DNA from 2 places in the Pseudoalteromonas sp. MMG024 genome. Region 1 is predicted to be linked to the other one. Evidence: predicted binding sites of a transcription regulator. Region 1 holds the regulator's gene; the other holds the start of a gene.
What was found. The regulator NrdR, encoded in region 1, represses ribonucleotide reductase genes. The targets are predictions, from matches to a motif close to AAACACNANATNTNGTGTTT.
Positions count from the first base shown of each region.

Region 1 (12,249 bases):
GACCAGCATGCCACTTTACCTTGGTGTGAGTGCTGAAGTAGGCAATGTGTGGGATATTCAACAAAGTGTCGATTTATCTGAGCTTATTTTTGCTAGCAGCTTGTTTGTTGGCACCGATACACGCTTTGGCCCAGCTGCATTTGGTTTTGGTGCAACCGATGATGGCGAATCCAGCTTTTTTGTCTCATTAGGCAAACACTGGTAGTTGTATAATTAAATTTAATGAATGGTTTGTTTTATATTTTAAATATTTATATTTCGATTTGAAAATATCATTAAAAATACACTGTGAAAAATTTTCAATCCCTGTTTAAATAACTTCACATATACAAAGTAGGCAAGGGCGCTTTTTAAGCGTACAATACGCCCTTTATCCCACAACCATCTTCTATTTAGGAGTAACCATGTTAGAACGTAGCATGAATATCTCGGATTTTGATCCAGAACTATTTGGCGCAATGGAAAACGAAAAGCAGCGTCAAGAAGAGCACATCGAACTTATCGCGTCTGAAAACTACTGTAGCCCGCGTGTACTTGAAGCACAAGGTTCTCAGTTAACTAACAAATACGCGGAAGGTTACCCTTACAAGCGTTACTACGGTGGTTGTGAGCACGTTGATGTTGTTGAGCAATTAGCAATTGATCGCGCTAACGAATTATTCGGTACAGATTACGCAAACGTGCAACCGCACGCAGGTTCACAAGCAAACGCGGCAGTATTCCAAGCGTTACTTCAGCCGGGCGACACTGTTTTAGGTATGAGCCTTGCACACGGCGGTCACCTAACTCACGGTTCACACGTAAACTTCTCAGGTAAAACGTACAACGCAGTTCAGTACGGGCTAAACGAAGAAACTGGCGAAATTGACTATGCACAAGTTGAAGCGCTAGCACTAGAGCACAAGCCTAAAATGATCATCGGTGGTTTCTCAGCATACTCAGGTATTGTTGATTGGGCTAAATTCCGTGAAATCGCAGACAAAGTAGGTGCTTACCTGCTAGTTGATATGGCACACGTTGCCGGCCTTGTTGCTGCAGGCGTTTACCCAAGCCCAGTACCATTTGCACACGTGGTTACGACAACAACACACAAAACACTAGCGGGTCCTCGTGGTGGCTTAATCGTGTCTAACTGTGGTGACGAAGATATTTACAAAAAGTTAAACTCTGCGGTATTCCCAGGTGGTCAAGGTGGTCCTTTATGTCATGTAATCGCTGCTAAAGCGGTTGCATTTAAAGAAGCACTAGAGCCTGAGTTCAAAGCATACCAAACACAAGTTGTTAAGAATGCACAAGCTATGGTTGAAGTATTCAAAGCACGTGGCTACGACGTTGTTTCTGGTAAAACAGACAACCACCTATTCTTACTTGATTTAATCAACAAAGATATCACAGGTAAAGATGCTGATGCAGCACTTGGTAATGCTTACATTACAGTTAACAAAAACTCAGTACCAAACGACCCACGTTCTCCGTTTGTAACGTCTGGTCTACGTATCGGTTCTCCTGCAATCACGCGTCGTGGTTTTAAAGAAGCAGAAGCAAAAGAGTTAACTGGCTGGATCTGTGATGTTCTAGACAACATCGAAGATACAAAAGTACAAGATGAAGTACGTGAGAAAGTAAAAGCAATTTGTGCGAAACACCCTGTTTACGCATAATGTTTTCTCATTGTTAACATGATATGATAAGGCCGCTTTTTTTGCGGCCTTTTTTCTTTCGAGAGTTGTTTATGCATTGTCCTTTTTGTACAGCCAATGACACCAAAGTTATCGATTCACGCTTAGTAGGTGGTGGTCATCAGGTTCGCCGTCGTCGCGAATGTAATGAATGTCACGAACGTTTTACTACCTTTGAAGGTGCTGAGCTTGTTATGCCACGTGTAATCAAGCAAGACGGCAGCCGAGAACCGTTTAATGAAGACAAACTTCGCAATGGTTTGCATCGTGCGCTAGAAAAACGCCCTGTCAGTACAGAACAAGTAGAAGAAGTAGTACACCAAATTAAATCGCAACTGCGTGCAACAGGTGAGCGCGAAGTTGATAGTAAAACGGTCGGCGAATTTATTATGGAAGCGCTGAAAAAGCTCGATAAAGTTGCTTACGTACGTTTTGCTTCTGTTTACCGCTCATTTGAAGACATTAAAGAATTTGGCGAAGAAATCGCACGCTTAGGTGAGTAATTAGATGCACAACAATCGCTTTTCTGAATGTGATCACAAATATATGGCGCGCGCCATCGAGCTTGCAAAACGCGGTCGATTTACCACCACGCCTAACCCCAACGTAGGTTGCGTTTTAGTTAAAGATAATCAAATCATCGGTGAGGGTTTTCATATTCAAGCGGGTGGCCCTCATGCCGAAGTGCATGCACTGAAAATGGCTGGCGATAACGCCAAAGGCGCAACTGCTTATGTTACGCTAGAACCGTGTTCGCATTATGGCCGCACGCCGCCATGTGCTGAAGGTCTTATTAAAGCAGGCGTTAGCCGTGTTGTCGCTGCAATGGTTGATCCAAATCCAGAAGTTGCAGGTCGCGGCTTAAAAATGCTCGAAGATGCCGGAGTCGAAACCGATTTTGGCTTATTAAACGATGAAGCCGAAGCGCTCAATTTGGGCTTTTTAAAACGCATGCGCACCAACTTGCCTTATGTGCGTTGTAAATTAGCGGCAAGCCTTGATGGCAAAACGGCGCTTGAAAATGGTGAAAGTAAATGGATTACCAGCAGTGAATCGCGCCGCGCTGTGCAAGATTTACGCGCAGAAAGTTGTGCAGTACTGTCAGGGGCTGATACCGTTATTATCGATAATGCGAAATTAAATGTCCGCCCTGATGAATTGACAGATACTGATGCAAAACACAGTACTCGCCAGCCAATACGCGTGATTATTGATTCGCAAAACCGACTAACGCCGGATCTCGCGTTATTTCAGCAACCATCTAAAATAATTATTGCACGTACAACACTTGATAAATCGCACACTTGGCCGCATTTTGTTGAACAAGTAGTGGTTGAGCAAAATAATAGCAAAGTAGATTTATACGCTTTATTGTCATTATTAGCCGAGCGCGGCGTTAACTTAGTATTGTTAGAAGCGGGCGCAACCTTGGCAGGTAAAATGTTTGAACAACAGCTGGTCGATGAACTTGTTCTGTTTATGGCGCCTAAATTGATGGGGCACAGTAGTAAGAGCTTGATTAACTTGCCAACATTTACAACCATGTCTCAAGTCCCTGAACTTGAAATAAACACACTCAAGCAAGTTGGACAGGATATCTGTCTACATGCATTAGTAAAAAGAAATTAATATGTTTACAGGCATTATAGAAGCAACCGGAAACGTTGCGGCAATTGAAATGATTGCTGGCGACATGCGCGTTACCATTAACTCAGGCAAACTTGATTTGGCTGATGTTAAATTAGGCGACAGCATCGCAACCAATGGCGTATGTCTAACGGTTATTGCTTTAACAGGCCACGGCTATGTAGCCGATGTATCAAAAGAAACCCTATCGTTAACCAACTTTGAAAACTACCAAGTTGGGCAAACCGTTAACCTTGAAAAAGCGTTAATGCCACAATCGCGTTTAGGCGGTCATTTAGTTTCTGGGCATATAGACGGTATTGCAACCATAACCCGTATTGAAACCAATGCCCGTGCAACCGATTATTGGCTGTGTGCACCAGCGCAATTACTCAAGTACATTCCGTATAAAGGCTCGGTTTGCATTGATGGCATTAGCCTTACCGTAAACGAAATAAACGACAACGAATTTAAGCTAACTATTGTGCCACACACAGCAGGCGAAACCACGATTAGTGGCTTTAAAGTAGGTAGCAAAGTGAATTTAGAAGTGGATCAGCTCGCACGTTATTTAGAGCGTTTAATGATGCCACAGCAAGATGCAAAACCAACCAGTTCTCTCACTCATGAGCTTCTAGCGCAAGCTGGCTTTATGAATCGATAACCAGTCGCAAGCAAAGGTAACAAAATGGGCTTACACACTGCAGCAGAAATTATTGAAGATATCCGTCTAGGCAAAATGGTCATTCTGATGGATGACGAAGACCGTGAAAATGAAGGCGACTTAATTATGGCATCTGAGCACATCAGTGCCGATGCAATTAACTTTATGGCGACACATGGCCGTGGTTTGATTTGTTTAACGCTAACACAAGAGCGTTGCCAGCAACTTAACTTACCACTAATGGTGAGCAATAACGGCGCACAATTTTCTACTAATTTTACCATGTCGATTGAAGCGGCAAAGGGTGTAACAACGGGTATTTCAGCAGCAGACCGTGCACGCACAGTACAAGCTGCAGTGGCAAAAGGTGCAGTACCTGAAGATATCGTACAGCCAGGTCACATTTTTCCAATTATGGCGCAACCGGGTGGTGTACTGACTCGTGCAGGACACACAGAAGCCGGTTGTGATTTAGCGCGCTTAGCAGGCTGCGAACCATCTTCAGTAATCGTTGAAATACTAAATCCAGATGGCACCATGGCGCGCCGCCCAGACTTAGAAATTTTTGCTAAAGAGCACGGTTTAAAAATGGGTACCATTGCGGATTTAATTGAATACCGCAACTTAAATGAAGCGACTATTGAGCGTGTAGCAGAATGTAAATTGCCAACTGAACACGGTGAGTTTGACCTAGTGACGTATAAAGACACAATTGACGGTCAACTTCATTACGCAATGAAAAAGGGTGGCGTAAAAGAAGATGACGCAACCTTAGTACGTGTTCACTTACAAAGTACGTTTAACGATATTTTATTGTCAGATCGCGCATCCGATCGCAGCTGGACACTGTCAGGTGCAATGAAATACATCGCCGAAAATAACGGTGTATTAGTTATTTTAGCGAAACACGAAAACCCAGAAGAACTTGAGCACTTGTTTAAAGCGTTTGAAGCACAAGACAAAGGTGAAAGCCCGAGCGTGCGCAAGTTCCAAGGTACATCGCGCACCGTAGGTGTAGGCTCACAAATTTTGGCTGATTTAGGCATTCATAAAATGCGCTTAATGAGCATGCCGAAGAAGTACCATGCGATTTCAGGTTTTGGCTTAGAAGTAGTTGAATACGTTGAGCCGCAATAGGCTCAACCATAAGCCTAAAAATAAGCCTAAAAAAATTTAATTTAGTATGATAAAATCCGCGCCTTTGCGATTGCGCGATAAATGAATTAGCCAAAGAGAAGGGCATAAAATGAAAGTGATTGAAGGTAAATTAAACGCTCAAGGGAAAAAGTTTGCTATCGTTATTTCTCGCTTTAACGATTTCATTGGTAAAAGCTTACTTGATGGTGCAGTTGATACCTTAAAGCGTATTGGTGATGTAAATGACGACGATATTACCGTTGTTTATGTGCCGGGTGCTGTAGAGCTTCCTTTAGCAGCTAAGCGCATCGCAGCAAAGAAAGAATTTGATGCAATCATTTCACTTGGTGTGATTATTCGTGGTGGTACGCCGCACTTTGACTTAGTTGCTAATGAGTCAAACAAAGGCCTAGCAAGCGTATCGCTAGACTACGATATTCCTGTAGCGTTTGGTGTTTTAACAACTGAAAACATCGAGCAAGCAATTGAGCGTGCGGGCACCAAAATGGGCAACAAAGGTGGCGAAGCTGCTTTAGGTGCGCTAGAAATGGTTAACCTGTTAGAACAAATTTAAGGGTACTTAATGAAACCAGCAGCTAGACGTAAAGCCCGTAAACTGGCGTTACAAGCAATTTATTCATGGCAAGTAAGCGGTAATCCGGTTGCAGATATCGAACAACAAATGCTTGTTGAAAACGATGTAAGCAAAATTGATGTGGATTATTTTAAAGACTTAGCACGTGGTGTTGCAGTCAATCATAAGGCACTAGATGAAGCTGTTACGCCGCATTTAGATCGTCCTTTTGAAGAAATCGATTTAATCGAGAAAGCGATTTTGCGTCTGTCTTGTTATGAACTTAAGTTCCGCGAAGACGTACCTTATAAAGTTGCTATCAATGAAGGTATTGAGCTGGCAAAACTATTTGCTGCTGACGATAGCCATAAGTTTGTGAATGGGGTGCTAGATAAGACCCAGAATCAGCTTAGAAAGAAATAATTGGAGAGCCGGCTTTAGGCCGGCTTTTTTGTGCATGCAAGAATTTGAATTAATCTCTCACTTTTTCAAAGGCCGCGGTGTCGCACGTAAAGATGTCTCATTGAGCATTGGTGATGATGCAGCACTGATAAACGTTCCTGAAAACTGTCAATTAGCCGTGACCACAGACACCCTTGTTGAAGGTGTTCACTTTTTTAAAGATATCGACCCAAAAGCACTGGGTTACAGAGCGCTTGCCGTAAACTTAAGTGATTTAGCTGCAATGGGCGCAGAGCCTGCGTGGATTTCTGTGGCGCTTACGCTGCCAAACGCCGAGACAAAATGGCTTGAGCAGTTTACCCAAGGAATGCATGAAATTGCTGAGTACTATAATGTGCAAATTGTCGGTGGTGACACCACACAAGGTCCATTAACCATTAGTATTTGTGCCAAAGGTTTTGTGCCAAATGGCAGTGCGTTAACACGCAGTGGTGCAAAAAATGGTGATTGGGTGTTTGTTACAGGGTCTTTAGGTGATGCTGGGCTCGCAATTGATAGCAAGTATGGCAAAGTATCACTTACTGAGCAGCAGTTTGCCAATGCCAATAAAGCGTTTGATTACCCCACACCACAAGTGGCAGCAGGGCAAATGTTACGTGGCAAAGCAACCAGTTGTATCGATATTTCGGATGGCTTAATTGCCGATCTCGGCCATATTTGTCAGATGTCGGGCGTTGGCGCAAAATTGTTTGCTGAAAATATTCCATTAGCAGCAACAATTAAAGACGTATTGCCATTAGAGTCAGCGCTTAATTATGCCTTAACCTATGGTGATGAATATCAGCTGCTATTCACGTTACCGGAAGAACGTCGTACCACAGTTGAAATGACGCTCAAACAGTATGGCGTTGCTCTGTCGTGTATCGGTCAAATCAACAATAATGTTGGCAAGGTTGAATTGACGCTTGAAGGTAAACCGTTAACATTAACGCAATGTGGCTTTGAGCACTTTAATGCAGAATAATCGGAGTGTGCGTGGCACAATTTAACTTAAAAAAATTTACACATTTCTGTGCGCTGGGTTTTGGCTTAGGACTGGCGCCTAAAGCACCTGGCACTTTTGGTACCTTAGCGGCAATACCGTTTATTTTCCTTACCATGATGGCGCCGCTGTGGCTACAGTTGGTTGTTGCGATTGCAATTTGCGCTATTGGTATTTGGTTTTGTGACGTTGCAAGTCGCGATGCTGGCGTACATGATCATCCTGCCATTGTTTGGGATGAAGTGGCGGGTTTTTATATCACCATGATTGGCGCAGCGATTTCATGGCAAACCTTACTGGTTGGCTTTATCTTATTCCGCTTTTTCGATATTGTTAAACCTTGGCCGATCACACTGCTCGATAAACACGTAAAAGGTGGCTTTGGCATTATGGTTGACGATATTCTGGCAGGGATATTTTCACTTATATGTTTACAGCTAGTTGTTTATTACGGGCTAATTTAATAATGAGATAAACCGTGCTGTTTCGCTTAATATTGTTATTTACAGTTGTATTACTTAGTACACTCAAACCGACATACGCTTCGCTTGATGACTATGTGGTGAAACAGTGGCATATTCAGCATGGGCTTGCATCACAATCACTCAAAAACATTGTACAAGACCAACAAGGTTACTTGTGGATTGGCTCCCAGTTTGGCTTGAGTCGTTTCGACGGTAATCGCTTTACTAATTTTAATGTTAATAACAGTGATTTTTTGCCAAGCAATGCAATTAACAGTTTGCTTATCGATAACGACGGCTTTTTATGGATTGGCACTGATAACGGGCTAGTAAAGTTTAGCCCAAGTGAGCTGACATCAGAGCGCTTTAGTTTAAACGGCCCAGTACGTGATATCGCACAAGATAACAACGGCCGTATCTGGATTGCATCGAACAGTCTTTACCTTTACTCCAACCAAAAACTCAATACCATTTCTCAGCTGCTTGGTGTAAGTGACACCAATAATAACTTTAGCAATAAACGAAATGCCTTAGTGAAACTGATTGGTGAAGTGCGCAAAATGGCACTCTCGCCTGACGGCATTTGGCTGATTAACGACCGTTTTTTACTGCATTTACAAAGTTTAGCGAATGAAACTACCGGTAAAATCCGCTTTGAAATTACCGAACGTATTTCATTGCCACAGCGCTTAGCACAATCGGTTTTATACGACCTAGCGTGGCTGGAAGGGGACTTATTTATTGCCTCTGAAGTTGGCGCTTACTTTCTCGATATTGACCAAGAGTTAAGACCTTTTTCATTACCCTATGCCAATAACGCCACAGTATATAAATTTATGTACGATTCAGATGGTTCATTGTGGGTTTCGACTAAAGGGCGATTATTGTATCGCGACAGCAGTGGTATTTGGCAGTGGATTGAGCAATCAGACCTTGAACAAACGGTTTGGTTTTCCGATATTTTCAGAGGGCAAGACGACATAATTTGGCTTGCAAGTTTAACCGAAGGATTGTGGCAAGCGCGTCCTAGCCAAGTAAAACGTCATCGCGATAGTAAAGGCTTAAATCAATCGGTTACTACGCTGAAGTATGGAGAAGATCAGCGTTTATGGTTAGCTACTAAAAACGGTATTGGTTATTTAGATGAAAGTGGTTTATTTAACGTAGAAATTGCGGCTGCAAAACTCGGTGGTTTGACCGTTCATGATTTACATTTTCAGGGCTCGCGTTTATTTATCGCAACCAACCGTGGGGCCTTTGTTTACGATGGTAAAGAATTACTTAAGCTTGATGCCGCAACCTTGCGTGCAACAGCCGTGTTTGCTATCGAAAGTGCAGAGCAAGGCGGCGTTTGGCTAGCCACAGATCGTGGTTTATATCGTTTGGCCTTTAACGGTTTACGCTCGTTTGTTTATAATTCGTTTCTTGATAGTAAATACATTACTTTTATCGATGAGCAAAATGGCAAAGGTTACTTAGGCACCTCGCGCGGCGCTTATTTTTTCAGTGAGCGTGGTATCGAGCGTTTAGCCATGGGCAGCGCATTAGCTGAATCAAATATCAGTTTTATTCTTCCCGTTGAAAATAGGCTGTTTGTTGCAACGCAAAATAATGGCTTGTTTTATCGCAGTGAAAAAGGCGTTTGGCGTCAGTTAGATGTATCTAACGGCTTGCCTTACGGACCTATTTTAAGTTTGCATTTTGATCAAGTCCTGAATTATTTGTGGGTGAGCACGAGCAAAGGTGTGTATCGCTTGCCGCTTAAACAGTTTGAAGAAGGTATTCACTCGTTAGAAGTTGAACAGGTTATCTCGCCTTACAACAAACAGCTTGATGGCAAAACCAGTCAGTGTTGTTCGGGTAATGCGCTTGGTGCAATTGCCCGTGTTGGTTCGAGCTTATGGTATCCAAGTAAATCTGGTTTGGTTGAAATTCCAACCAATATTCGGCTGTTTAGTGAAAGTGATATTCGTCCGATTATTGAAACGGTCACGGCCGATAACGGTGGCGAGAAAAATACCTATTCAGTACCTGAGGTCGATACCCTTACATTGAAAACAGAGGAACGAAATTTAACACTGGGTTATACCGCAATTAATTTCCAAACTGCTTCTGAAATCGATTTTCGCTATCGCCTTGTAGGTCTTGATGGGGTTTGGCGTGAAGCAAATAATAGCCGTGAAGCAAACTATGCTAACTTACCGGCTGGGAAGTTTGTTTTTGAACTACAAGCAAAAAGACGCGGTCAAGAGTGGAGTAGTGCCGATACGATTTCACAAACCTTGATTATTCCAAAAGCCTTTGATGAAACAGTGGTGTTTCGTTTAATCGTTGTGATGTCGTTTATTCTTGCCCTGTATATTGTGTTTCTGTTCTATCGCAATCAAGAGCGCCGTAAGCAAGAAGAACTAGAACGTTTAGTTGAAACGCGTACTCAAGCGCTTATTTCAGCGAATGAGCAACTTAATAAAGCTAACGACAGGCTAAAACTGGTAAGTCACTCAGATGAGCTTACAGGCCTTCGCAGCCGTCGCTTCTTATTTGATCAACTACCGAAAGACATCGAGCATTTCCAAAGTAACCGCGAAAGCCTTGAAATTCAGGGTAAATGTATGGCACTGCTGATTTTGAACTTGGACAAGTTTAGCCGCGTGAACGATGTGTTTGGTTCGTTTGCTGGCGATAACTGTTTACAGCAAATTGCGTCCTTGCTGACAGAGCAGGTACAAGGTGCCGACTATGTGGTACGTTGGAGTGGCGACGAGTTTTTGATTTTACTAAGGGATATGCAAAAGAGCGCCGTACATCAGTTTGCGCGCAGTATTAGTCATCAGCTAGCTGGACAAAATTTTGTTATGCCTGATGGCCGTAAAACAAAACTAACAGGCTCGGTTGGTTGGGCATTTTACCCACTACCGTTACTTGGCGGGCAAATTATTAGCTGGGAAACATCCATTAAAATTGCCGATATTGCACTGCAAAAAGCAAAGGCGAAAAAGCCGGGAAGTGTCGCTTACTTTAGCTTTTCAGATAATATCGATGCGTTTGAATTTGAAGACAGTGAACGTGTTGCTCAGCAGTTAGAATCGTTATTAGATTCTGAGCAAGCTAAACTGCATATTTCTGAGATATAAAATAGTTAAGTGTGGGGATTTAGAATTCAGATTTCAGAAAGTTGCTGAAACCTGAATTCTTAAGAGATGCGCTATTTGGCTAAGTATGCTTCGATACTCTTTTGAATACCGTCAGCGTCAAGGCCAAGCTCTTGATGGATCTCTTGCTGCGTACCGTGTTTAATAAACACATCAGGTAAGCCTAAGTTAAGTACAGGAATGTTTAACTTTTCTGCCATTACAAACTCGTTCACAGCAGAGCCTGCGCCGCCCATAAGCGCGTTATCTTCAAGAGTAACTAAGGTGCTGTGAGAAGCTGCGAGCTGTTTAATTGCCGCTTCGTCAAGTGGCTTAACAAAACGCATATCAAGTAACGTTGCGTTAAGCGCTTCAGCCACTTGCTTTGCTTCATCAAGCAAGGTACCAAAGCTTAAAATTGCTGTGTCCTTACCTTCACGAATAACCTTAGCTTTACCAATCTCAAGTGCGCTCATCGCATCATTTGGCATAATGTCGCCTGCGCTGCCACGAGGGTAACGTACCGCACTTGGTCCTTGATGAAGATGGCCGGTGTAAAGCATTTGACGACATTCGTCTAAATCACTTGGTGCCATGATCACCATATTTGGAACACAGCGCATATAGCTTAAATCGTATGCACCTTGGTGAGTTTCACCGTCTGCACCCACCACGCCAGCGCGATCGATGGCAAACATTACTGGTAAATTTTGCAAAGCTACATCGTGGATAAGTTGATCGTAACCACGTTGTAAAAAGCTTGAGTAAATCGCCACAACTGGGGTAAGCCCTTCACAGGCTAAGCCTGCACCTAAGGTTACCGCGTGTTGTTCGGCAATTGCCGCATCATAATATTGGCTTGGGAACTCTTTTGAAAAGCGCACCATGCCTGAACCTTCACGCATCGCCGGCGTAATTGCCATAAGTTTCGGATCTTTTGCGGCCATATCGCATAACCAATCGCCGAATACTTTTGAGAAAGTAGGTGCGCTTGGTTTCGACTTTGGTAAGCTGGTTTCACTTGGGTCAAACTTTGGGACGCCGTGATAGCCAATTGGATCAGCTTCTGCTGGTTTATAGCCTTTACCTTTTTGTGTGCGTACGTGAAGTAATTGCGGGCCCTTTAAGTTACGCATATTACGTAAGGTATCAGTTAGCATGCCAACATCATGGCCATCAATTGGCCCAATGTAGTTAAAGCCTAACTCTTCAAAAAACGTACCTGGGATCACCATACCTTTAAGGTGTTCTTCCATACGACTTGCCAGCTCTTTTACCGGTGGCATGCCTGAGAGTAGTTTTTTACCGCCTTCACGAATGTTGGTATAAAAGCTACCTGACAGAATACGCGCAAAGTGGTTGTTGAGCGCACCTACGTTTTCTGAAATCGACATTTCGTTGTCGTTTAGAATAACCAGCATATCGGGGTTTAAGTCACCGGCGTGGTTCATTGCCTCAAATGCCATACCCGCAGTAATCGCACCATCACCAATAACGGCAACAACTTTACGGTCTTGGCCTTCTTTTTCA
Region 1 covers NZ_JAKFZO010000007.1:22,643-34,891, reverse strand. The annotation lists gene L1068_RS08110 (patatin-like phospholipase family protein) at 1-205, shown strand, start outside; gene glyA (serine hydroxymethyltransferase) at 405-1,661, shown strand; gene nrdR (transcriptional regulator NrdR) at 1,733-2,182, shown strand; gene ribD (bifunctional diaminohydroxyphosphoribosylaminopyrimidine deaminase/5-amino-6-(5-phosphoribosylamino)uracil reductase RibD) at 2,187-3,308, shown strand; gene L1068_RS08090 (riboflavin synthase) at 3,310-3,969, shown strand; gene ribBA (bifunctional 3,4-dihydroxy-2-butanone-4-phosphate synthase/GTP cyclohydrolase II) at 3,994-5,106, shown strand; gene ribE (6,7-dimethyl-8-ribityllumazine synthase) at 5,216-5,680, shown strand; gene nusB (transcription antitermination factor NusB) at 5,690-6,103, shown strand; gene thiL (thiamine-phosphate kinase) at 6,138-7,106, shown strand; gene L1068_RS08065 (phosphatidylglycerophosphatase A) at 7,118-7,588, shown strand; gene L1068_RS08060 (diguanylate cyclase) at 7,603-10,722, shown strand; gene dxs (1-deoxy-D-xylulose-5-phosphate synthase) at 10,794-12,249, opposite strand, start outside.

Region 2 (12,249 bases), on a different contig from region 1:
GCGGCTAACAGGTTAAACAATAACCCTTTGTGATATGGCAACATGCCGTTTGATGACGTTTATATTGATGATTTCTCGGTAAGTTACTTATAATACAGGTAGACAATAAAAAAGGGCGTGTTAATACGCCCTTTTTGTTGGTATTTTCTCGGGTATTAGAAATAAACGCGTAGGCCTAACTGTACGTTACGGCCTGGTAATGGTGCGATATCTTTAATAAACGATGTATGGCTGAACGCAAGTTCGTCTGTAATATTTTGCACTTTTGCAAATACAAACGAATCTGTGTTTAACACATCAAGGTTATACTTCGCAGATACATCAAACAATGTGTAGCTGTCGGTGTGAGTTTCGTGTGCGCCTAACTTGTCTTGCTCGAAGTAATGCGTAGCAGCAAAGTTTACTTGCAATGCACGCCAGTCATACTCAGCCTCAAAACCTAATTTATTTTGTGGGAAACGCGGTAAATATTCCGAAGAGTCTTTAACATCGTTGCGAATATGATCACCAATTAATTTTACTAGCAGTTGATCATTTACTTGGTAGTGAACATCAAACTCAATACCGTATAAATCAACATCTGCATATTGATATTGGAAAACACGTGTCGCTTCATCTTCGTCGTGACCATGCGATAGATACTCATCCATAGAAAGCATTTCGTCATGGTGCGCATCAATTACTAAGCCTGTATCTTGCTGGAAATAGAAGTTATCAATCTGATTATAAAAAGCGTTTATAGTATAGCCAAAATTACCATTGAACTTACGTAGTGTAAGATCGATATTATTTGATGTTTCGCTTTCAACGTTTTCTGGCTCAAAGTGAATTTCACCGTCTTCAATTTCATAGCCTAAACCAAGGTCATAGGTGCTGGTTGCGATATGCAAACCATTTGATAGCAGCTCAGCCGCACTTGGCGCACGTTCTGAATGACCGAGGGAAAGTGCTACTGAATGACCTTCTTTGAAATTCCAGATAGTACCTGCAGATAAGCTTACGCTATCGAATTCACCAACATATGCGTATTCTTCACCGTGATGTTCCTCTTCATCATGCGCTTCATGATCGTGTTCGTCATGACCAAGGTGAATTTCTGGTGCATCGATTTCTGTGTTTTCAAAACGACCACCCAATTCAACGCGAAAATCACCGAACGTTTTCTCTTCTAAAACGAAAAGTGCATGCTGTGTCGTATCGCTGTGTGGCGTAAATGCTTCTGCACCATCAGCGCCGTAATCCGAATCATAATAGTGGTAACCTACAACACCGTGCCAACCTAACAGGTTATGTTCGGCGGTTGCACGCAACTCTTTCGATTCATTGGTAAATACTGTGCCTTCCATGCCTTCTTCAATTTCGGCATGGCGGTAATCGGTATAACCAAGTTTTACATCAAAACGCTCAATCATAGAATCATGTAGGCTATAAGTGAAACGCGCTTGATAACGGTCTTGAGTTAATCGAGCGAATACATCGCCATGTTCTTCGTGTTCATCTTCATGCCCATGGTCTTCTTCTTCGTGTTCATGTCCATGATCATGGTCGTGGTGTGCATGAGAGTGACCTGGAATACCGTAGTCTGATTCAATCTTGCCATAAGATACACCAACGACTAGGTGTTCGTTCACATAGCTTGTGCCTAAATTGAATGCAGTTGTGTCAATAAAACTGTTTTCAATTGAGTCTAATACTTCTTCGTCATGCTCATCTGCGTGGTCTTCGCCTTCATGTTCTTCTTCGTGCTCTTCATGATGCGCTTCAAACTTTGGTACTTCAGTATCTTCAGTTTTACGTTTTAAACCATCTAGATGGAAATTAAAGCCATTATCTCCACCATTTAGCACAAATGCTGCTGTATTACCTTCGTTAACGGTATCGTGTTTATATTCAACAGCACCTTCTAACGACTCGTAGTTAGTTGTCGGAATGCGGCCATCAACCACATTAACAACACCACCAATTGCGCCTGAACCATACAGCAATGTTGCTGGGCCACGCAGTACTTCAATTTGATCTGCGCTCAGTGTTTCGTTGGTGTTTGCGTGATCAGGGCCTACGCGCGATGCGTCACTACTTTCTAAACCATTTTGCATAACGCGTACACGTGGGCCATCTAAACCTCGAATAACAGGTGAAGACGCGACAGAACTAAAATATGTTTGGCTAACACCCGGCAGTCTATTTAGGGTTTCACCAAGTGTATTAGATGATTTATCTTTGAGCTCGTCTCCCGCAAGCACTGCTACAGGAGAGGCCATCTCAAGGTTACTTTTGTGAAGCGCTGAAGCATATACAGTGATCGCTTCAATTGATGATTTTTCTAGTACAAAATTGATTGTTTGAGCTTCGTTTTTAACGCTAATGCGTTTGTCTAGAAAACCATCTTTACTGAAATGTAACTGGCTATCTGCATCCAGTTCAATTTGATATTGACCTGCATTATTGGTTGTAACAGTTTTTTCTTTACCATGAACATGCACTGCAACACCAGCAATTGGCTTGCCTGAATTATCAGTCAATTGTCCTGAAATCTGTGCAGCGTGTGAGCTAAGAGGGAATACTACGCTTAGCACTGCCAAGCTAATGAGAGATTTTTTCATAACGAATACTTCAGTAAGATTAAAAAATTACGTGTTATGTGATACTGTAACATCATCGCACGTACAAATAAATAAATTGTTATATCATTACATATATTAATTGTTTCTAATTACGAAATTATTACGGTGATATACAGAAAGGGGAGTAGGCAGCTTTAAAACTTTGGAATGTCTATTTCTATATCTTCAAGTGGTGTTGCGCAACACAATAAAATCTCACCTTTACGAACAAATGCCAACGGTTCCTGTTGGTAGTCGACTTTGCCACTGACTAGCTTACAGCGGCAGGCACCACAAAACCCTTCACGGCAGTGAAATTGTGTTTGGATTTTATTTTTTTCTAAGAAGGTGAGTAGATTTGGCTGATCAGAGTCGAATTCAAGACTCTGATCAGTATTTACAACAGTAACTTTGCTCATCAAAGATCAAAGTCACCAAAGTCAGAAGCATTTACTTCTGAATCAATTTGACCGACAAGGTAAGAACTAATTTCAGCTTCTTGTGGTGCTACCTGTACGTTATCTGAAACTAACCACGCGTTGATCCAAGGAATTGGGTTTGAGCTGGTTTCAAATACAGTTGGTAAACCAACAGCTGCCATACGTACATTTGTGATGTATTCAACATATTGGCAAAGAATGTCTTTGTTTAAGCCAATCATTGAGCCGTCTTTGAATAAGTATTCTGCCCATTCTTTTTCTTGCTCTGCTGCCTTGGTGAACATCGCAATCGATTCTTCGCGGCATTGCGCTGCAACAATCGCCATTTCAGGATCGTCATCACCTTCTTGCATAATGTTTAGAATGTGCTGTGTACCTGATAAGTGAAGGGCTTCATCACGTGCGATAAGCTTGATGATTTTCGCATTACCTTCCATCAATTCACGCTCTGCAAACGCAAACGAACAAGCAAAACTAACATAGAAGCGAATAGCTTCTAAAATGTTTACTGACATGATGCAAAGGTAAAGTTTCTTTTTAAGATCGAATAAGTTGATCTTAACTTCTTCACCATTGATTTGGTGTTTGCCTTCACCGTATTGGTTGTAAATCGTCGTTAAGCTGATTAGTTCATCGTAATAACGCGTTACTTCTTCTGCGCGCTCTGCAATTTTTTCATTGGTAACAATGTCGTCAAAAATCATTTCTGGCTGTTTTGTTACGTTGCGAATAATGTGGGTGTATGAACGGCTGTGAATCGTTTCACTGAACGCCCACGTTTCAATCCAAGTTTCAAGTTCTGGAATTGATACGATAGGGAGTAACGCAACATTTGGTGAACGACCTTGTACACTATCAAGTAATGTTTGGTATTTTAAGTTGCTCAAGAAAATGTGCTTTTCGTGTTCTGGTAAACCTTCAAAGTCGATGCGGTCTTTACTCACGTCAACTTCTTCTGGACGCCAAAAGAATGAAAGTTGCTTTTCAATTAGCTTTTCAAAAATAGGGTGCTTTTGCTGATCATAGCGCGAAACATTAACAGTTTGTCCAAAGAACATTGGTTCTTTTAGTTGGTCATTATGCTCGCGACTAAATGTTGAATACGACATATTATTATTAACTCTAGAGAAAACAAACTAGCGGGCAAAGAGTGTATCTTGCCCGCTGGGATTTAGATTTTACACGCGCCGCCTGCACAGCCATCATCTTCAGGCTCTGGCTTAAGCTCGTCCTGTGAATCCGATGCACCATCACGGGTGTTGTGGTAGTAAAGTGTTTTAACACCAAGTTTGTATGCAGTCAGTAAATCCTTAAGCAATAGCTTCATTGGAACTTTACCGCCTTCAAACTTATTTGGATCATAATTCGTGTTAGCAGAAATGGTTTGGTCGATAAACTTCTGCATAATACCCACTAATTGTAAGTAACCATCGTTGCTTGGAATATCCCAAAGTAACTCGTATGCATCTTGTAAACGTTCGTACTCTGGAACAACTTGCTTTAAGATACCGTCTTTACTCGCTTTAACACTGATGTGTCCACGCGGTGGCTCAATACCATTGGTTGCGTTAGAGATTTGCGATGACGTTTCTGATGGCATTAGCGCAGATAATGTTGAGTTACGCATACCGTGTTTAACAATACTTTCGCGTAAGCCATCCCAATCAAGGTGCAATTGCTCATTACATACTGTATCAAGATCTTTCTTGTAGGTATCAATTGGCATAATGCCTTTTGCGTACGTTGTTTCGTTAAACTTAGGACATGCGCCTTTTTCTTTAGCAAGTTCATTTGATGCTTTCATTAAGTAATATTGAATTGCTTCAAATGTACGGTGAGTTAACGCGTTTGCAGAACCGTCTGAATACTTAACACCGTTTTTAGCAAGGTAATAAGCGTAGTTAATTACACCAATACCTAACGTACGACGACCCATAGTTGCGTTATATGCAGCCGGTACAGGGTAATCTTGATAATCGAGTAAGTTGTCTAGTGCACGTACAGCAAGTTCTGCTAATTCGTCTAATTCATCAAGTGATTTAATCGCACCAAGGTTGAACGCAGAAAGCGTACACAATGCAATTTCACCTTCTTCGTCCATTACGTGTTTTAATGGCTTAGTAGGAAGCGCAATTTCTAGACACAGGTTAGACTGACGAATTGGTGCTACTTTTGAATCAAACGGGCTATGTGTATTTGTGTGGTCTACGTTTTGTAGGTAAATACGACCTGTGCTTGCACGCTCTTGAGCAAACATAGAGAATAATTCAATCGCTTTAATACGTTTTTTACGAATTGATTCATCTTGTTCGTATTGTAAGTATAAGCGCTCGAACTCATCTTGATCTTCAAAGAACGCATCGTAAAGACCAGGCACATCTGACGGGCTAAACAGTGTGATGTAATCGTCTTTAATTAAGCGCGAATACATTACTTTGTTAAACTGAACGCCGTAATCTAAATGACGAACACGGTTGTCATCAACACCACGGTTGTTTTTAAGCACCAGTAGATTTTCAACTTCTAAGTGCCATAACGGATAGAATAGTGTTGCTGCGCCACCACGCACACCGCCTTGTGAACAGCTTTTAACTGCCGTTTGGAAGTGCTTGTAGAAAGGAATACAGCCAGTGTGGAATGCTTCACCGCTGCGAATTGGGCTACCTAGTGCGCGAATTCGGCCCGCATTGATACCAATACCAGCACGTTGGCTTACGTATTTTACAATCGACGATGACGTTGCATTAATTGAATCTAGGCTATCGTCACATTCAATCAGTACGCATGAACTGAATTGACGCGTAGGAGTACGCACACCCGCCATAATTGGCGTAGGCAATGAGATCTTAAACGTCGATGTTGCGTCATAAAAACGTTTTACATAGTCTAAACGCGTGTCTTTCGGATATTTTGAGAATAGACATGCTGCAACTAAAATATAAAGGAACTGCGCGCTTTCATAAATCTCACCGGTAACACGGTTTTGCACAAGGTATTTACCTTCTAACTGCTTAACGGCAGCATAGCTGAAAGTAAGATCGCGAGAATGATCAATATACGCGTCAAGCTCTTCGATTTCCTGCAGGCTATAGTCGGCAAGTAGATGTGGATCATACTTGTTCATTTCAACCATCTTAACCATATGATCATACAGTTTAGGTGGCTCAAATTTACCATAGGCTTTCTTACGCAAATGGAAAATTGCCAAACGCGCAGCAAGATACTGATAATCTGGTGTTTCTTTCGAAATTAGATCTGCAGCAGCTTTGATAATGGTTTCGTGAATATCTTCTGTACGGATACCGTCGTAAAACTGAATATGTGATTTTAGTTCTACTTGCGATACAGATACGTTATTTAGGCCTTCTGCTGCCCATGCAATAACGCGGTGAATTTTGTCTAGGTCAAGCGGTTCCTTGCGACCGTCACGTTTACTGACTGAAAGCTCTTGGTTCATAGTTATGCCTGCAATTTCCTTCAAACGAGCAAAAAATTTTTATTATGTCGAAATATTAAAGTGGACTTTTGTCCTATTATTTAAGCGCACGGCTCAGGCGAAATTACCACTAGTGCTCGTTTTTCGCTTAGCTACTAGATATGGTGTCGCCATCACAGATGATCACAAGATAGAGGGGTATGCGTCTTTTTTCAAGGCCTAGAAAAGCGAGATAATTTGTGATCAATTTTTTACTAACTAGTCTGTTAGCATCCACTAACTTGTTAAGTAAAGTGTGTTTAGTCTATGTGAAAAAACAACGAAAAAAATACGATAAAAAAAAATATTTAAAATTTATTTGTTGCAAATTCACAAGGTATTGTTTTTGGGTCCGAGATTAAAATAACCACAATATCTAGTGGTTAATTTTCATCATGACAACTAGATATATGGTTAAGCAGTGAGCAGGCGTTAGTGAAGCTAAAGTCAGATTGCCAGCTTGAAACAGGGTTGCCATTTAAATATCCCCAAAGCGCCGAAGCTGTTTTCATTCCCGCAGATTTGCCAGCAATGATATCGCGCTCATCGTCACCGATATAAATGCAACACTTAGGATCAACCTTCATTAATTCACAGCTGTAAAGCAAAGGATCAGGGTAGGGCTTGGCGCGTTCAAGTGTGTCACCCGATACAATATTTTTGCAGTTTGCAAATTGTGTTATTTGCGTAACAAGGGGGTTAGTTAGGTGCTTTGGTTTATTTGTCACAATCGACCAAGGAACTGCGTGCTCATCTAAAAACGTAATTAGTGGCACAATACCTTGGTAAAAACTGCTTTTACACCATAAATTGTTTGCGTAAAAGGTAAGAAACGCCTCTTTTAATCGCGCTTGTTCGTCGTTAGACAGATTTTGCCATTCATCACCAAAACCAAGTTTGAGTAATGCAAGCGTACCGTTAGAGGCCTGGGTACGATATGCCTCTGCACTTACCGTCGGTTTATTATGTTTGGCTAACACAAAGTTAAGCGCAGCACCTAAATCATCCGCACTGTCGATTAAGGTGCCATCTAAGTCAAACAATACTGCTTGATACATTTTATGCTAACTTTTCAAAATGGATCATATAGTTAACTGACACATCATTGGTTAAACTATATGTTTGGCCAAGCGGATTGTAACTTAACCCTTTCATAATGCGCGCTTTAAGGCCGTATTTTTCAGCCCAATTAATCAAAGTCGCAGGCTTGATGAATTTGTCGTGGTCGTGCGTGCCTTTTGGCACAATCTTAAGTAAGTGCTCGGCACCAACAATGGCAAATAAATATCCTTTAAGTGTTTTATTAAGCGTTGACATAAATACATGACCACCGGGCTTCACCAATGTTGCTAATGATGCGATTACAGATTCAGGATCTGGTACGTGTTCAAGCATTTCCATACAAGTAACAACATCAAATTGCTGAGGGTTTTGCTCGGCAAACGCTTCAGCGGTCACTTTTTCATAATTAAGGGAAACGCCGACTTCTAATGCATGTAATTTAGCAACATTTAAGGGCTCTTCTCCCATATCAATACCCGTCACTTGCGCGCCTAGCTTAGCCATGCTTTCAGCTAATATACCGCCACCGCAGCCAACGTCTAATACATTTTTTGAGAAAATACCTTGGCTATATAAGTTAATAAAGTCTAAACGAAGCGGGTTTATTTCGTGTAGCGGTTTAAATTCACCATTAAGGTCCCACCAACGGTCGGCCATGGCTTCAAATTTTGCAATTTCACTTGCATCTACATTTTGTTGAACGGTCATAAAAAGCATCCAGAGTGATTTGAGGGCATTATAAAGGGATTTTTTATAAAAAGACTACTGCTTACAACCTGTAAATAATGATTTTTTGTGTTAGCATGCTTTGGTTATAAAAATAATAACTGAATTAATACACGATTGAAGGAAGAGAAATCGGATGACAGATCTCGCCAATGAAATCCTTCCAATCAATATTGAAGATGAATTAAAAAATTCATACCTCGATTATGCCATGAGCGTAATTGTAGGACGTGCGCTTCCTGATGTACGAGATGGTTTAAAACCAGTTCATCGCCGCGTACTTTTCGCAATGAATGAACTCAATAATGATTGGAACAAACCTTATAAAAAGTCTGCACGTGTTGTAGGTGACGTAATCGGTAAATATCACCCACACGGTGATAGTGCGGTTTACGATACGATAGTACGTATGGCTCAGCCGTTCTCACTTCGTTATTTATTAGTTGATGGTCAAGGTAACTTCGGTTCGGTAGACGGCGACAGCGCTGCTGCGATGCGTTATACCGAAGTACGTATGGCTAAAATGGCCCATCAATTATTAGCGGACCTTGAAAAAGAAACGGTTGATTACGTTGATAACTATGATGGTACGGAAAAAATTCCAGCTGTTTTACCAACACGCGTACCTAACTTACTTGTAAATGGTGCCTCTGGTATCGCGGTAGGTATGGCGACGAACATCCCGCCGCATAATCTATCTGAAGTTATTAACGGCTGTTTAGCGGTTATTGAAAACCCAGAAATACAAATTGAAGAGCTGATCGATTATATCCCGGGTCCTGATTTCCCAACAGCGGGTATTATCAGTGGCAAAAAAGGTATCGAGCAAGCGTATAAAACAGGCCGTGGTAAAGTTTATATCCGCGCCAAAGCAGAAGTTCAAGTTAACGAAAAAACGGGTAAAGAAACAATCATTGTTCATGAAATCCCGTACCAAGTTAACAAAGCACGTTTAATTGAAAAGATTGCTGAACTTGTTAAAGACAAGAAAATTGAGGGCATCAGTGCACTGCGTGATGAGTCTGATAAAGACGGTATGCGCATTGTTATCGAAATTAAACGCGGTGAAGTAGGCGAAGTTGTTCTAAACAACCTGTATGCACAAACACAAATGCAAACAGTGTTTGGTATGAACATGGTTGCGCTAGATAATGGCCAGCCAAAACTACTTAACCTAAAAGAAATGCTTGAAGCGTTTGTTACGCACCGTCGCGAAGTAGTGACGCGTCGTACGGTATTTGATTTACGTAAAGCACGTGACAGAGCACATACTCTTGAAGGTTTAGCAATCGCGCTTGCGAATATCGATCCTATTATCGAGGTTATTCGTCGTTCGCAAACTCGTGAAGAAGCAAAAATAGCCTTACTTTCTCGTAGCTGGCAACTGGGCAACGTTAAAGGCATGCTAGAAAAAGCAGGTGAAGACGACGTTGCTCGCCCTGAATGGCTTGCACCAGATTTAGGTATTCGCGATGGTCAATACTACTTGTCAGAAGCACAAGCGAATGCAATTCTAGACCTTCGTTTACATAAACTAACAGGTTTAGAACACGAAAAAATCTTAAATGAATATAAAGAGCTATTAGATCTAATTGCTGAACTACTTTATATCCTCTCAACTCCTGAGCGTTTAATGGAAGTTATTCGTGAAGAGCTAGTTGAAATTAAAGAAAACTTTGGCGATGAGCGTCGCACTGAAATTACAGCAGCTGCGCACGATATTAGCCTTGAAGACCTAATCAATGAAGAAGACGTTGTAGTAACGCTGTCTCACGAAGGTTACGTTAAGTATCAACCGCTTTCTGATTACGAAGCGCAGCGTCGTGGTGGTAAAGGTAAATCTGCAACTAAGATGAAAGATGAAGATTTCATTGAACGTCTATTAGTTGCAAACACCCACGACACGATTTTATGTTTCTCAACGTCAGGTCGTTTATATTGGCTTAAAGTGTACCAGTTACCACTAGCAAGTCGCGCTGCGCGTGGCAAGCCAATTGTTAACTTACTACCACTTGAAGCAGATGAGCGTATTACCACTATCTTACCAGTACGCGAGTATGAAGAAGATAAGTATGTATTAATGGCGACAGCGAACGGTACAGTTAAGAAAACACCACTTACGGCATACAGTCGTCAGCGTGCTTCGGGCATTATCGCAATCAATCTAAACGAAGGCGATAGCTTGATTGGTGCAGATATCACCAACGGCACAAACGACATCATGTTGTTCACTGATCACGGTAAAGTAGTACGCTTTAACGAAAAACAACGTGATTCGGAAACAGGTGAAGTGAAACTTGATGCGGAAACTGGCGAAGAGTTACTAGCGTTACGCCCGATGGGTCGTACAGCGACAGGTGTACGCGGTATTAAGATGCCAGATGACGTGAAAGTTGTGTCACTTATCGTACCTAAGAACGATGGTCCGGTATTGACGATCACTGAAAATGGTTACGGTAAACGTACACTGCTTGAAGATTACCCAGCGAAGAGCCGTGCAACACAAGGTGTTGTATCGATTAAAGTATCTGAGCGTAATGGTAAAGTAGTTGGCGCGGTGCAAGTTGAAGATAATGATGAAATCATGATTATCTCTAACAAAGGAACATTAGTACGCACCCGTGTTAATGAGGTATCTACTGTTGGTCGTAATACACAAGGTGTTATTTTAATTCGTACAGCTGATGACGAACAAGTTGTTGGTTTACAGCGTATCGATGAAATTGAAGAGTCTCAATTCCTTTCTGAAGAAGGTGAAGATGAAGCAGTTTCAAGCGAAAATAATGAAACACCAAATACAGATGAAAATAATTCAGAGCAACCAGCTGAATAGAAAAAATATTCATCTTTATCATGCGGTAATTTGATATTTAATCAGTTACAGTATGAACAATGTTAAAAGCGGCTAACAGCCGCTTTTTTGTTTTCTAATTATGTACAAATGAGGTTTTGGGAATGAGTGTATATAATTTTTGTGCAGGGCCAGCAAGTTTGCCCCGAGCAGTATTAGAAAAAGCGCAAAAAGAGTTTTTAGATTGGCAAGGGCTAGGCGTTAATGTGATGGAAATAAGTCATCGCAGTAACGAATTTATAGCGCTTGCTAAGCAAAGCGAACGTGATTTACGTGAACTAATGAACATATCTGATGACTATGCCGTGTTATTTATGCACGGTGGTGGTCGCGGTCAGTTCGCTGCAGTACCGCAGAATCTTCATGTTGCAAACAAACAAGCGGTCTACATCAATAGTGGCATTTGGTCTGATGGTGCATTCAGCGAAGCACAAAAGTTTACCGATGCTATTGAAATTAATGTACGCGATGATAAAAACGGCGAGTTTAATTGCTTAACGCCTGACCTTTGGCCATTACCGAGCGATGCGTCATACATTCACTATTGCCCAAATGAAACAATCGACGGCATTGAGATTGTTGATACGGTAAAACACAGTGCACCAATCGTCGCAGATATGTCTTCAAACATTCTTTCGCGCGAAATTGATGTTAATCAGTTTGATTTAATTTATGCGGGCGCACAGAAAAATATCGGCCCATCAGGTCTTGCCATTGTTATTGTTAAAAAATCACTGCTTTCACGTGAAGGTACACAGAAGCCGAGCATTTTTGATTATGCCTTAGAAGCTAAAAAAGAAAGCATGTATAACACGCCGCCAACGTATTCTTGGTATTTAGCTGCGGAAGTTTTTAAATGGTTAAAAGCACAAGGTGGCGTTGCAGTAATAGAACAACAAAACATCGAAAAAGCATCATTACTTTATGATTTTATTGATAATAGCCAGTTTTATAAAAATACCGTTGCGCGTGACTTCCGTTCGCGAATGAATGTGCCATTTTGGCTTAACGACGAATCACTGAACAAAGCCTTTTTAGCAGAGTCGAAACAAGCTGGTTTACTCGCCTTAGAGGGACACCGTATGGTAGGTG
Region 2 covers NZ_JAKFZO010000001.1:364,491-376,739, reverse strand. The annotation lists gene L1068_RS01765 (TonB-dependent receptor) at 156-2,603, opposite strand; gene yfaE (class I ribonucleotide reductase maintenance protein YfaE) at 2,759-3,022, opposite strand; gene nrdB (class Ia ribonucleoside-diphosphate reductase subunit beta) at 3,022-4,152, opposite strand; gene nrdA (class 1a ribonucleoside-diphosphate reductase subunit alpha) at 4,215-6,500, opposite strand; gene L1068_RS01745 (HAD-IA family hydrolase) at 6,902-7,576, opposite strand; gene ubiG (bifunctional 2-polyprenyl-6-hydroxyphenol methylase/3-demethylubiquinol 3-O-methyltransferase UbiG) at 7,578-8,288, opposite strand; gene gyrA (DNA gyrase subunit A) at 8,443-11,139, shown strand; gene serC (3-phosphoserine/phosphohydroxythreonine transaminase) at 11,262-12,249, shown strand, end outside.
Region 2: a site for NrdR is predicted at 6,630-6,649, ahead of nrdA (class 1a ribonucleoside-diphosphate reductase subunit alpha). Genes of this name have one in related genera too.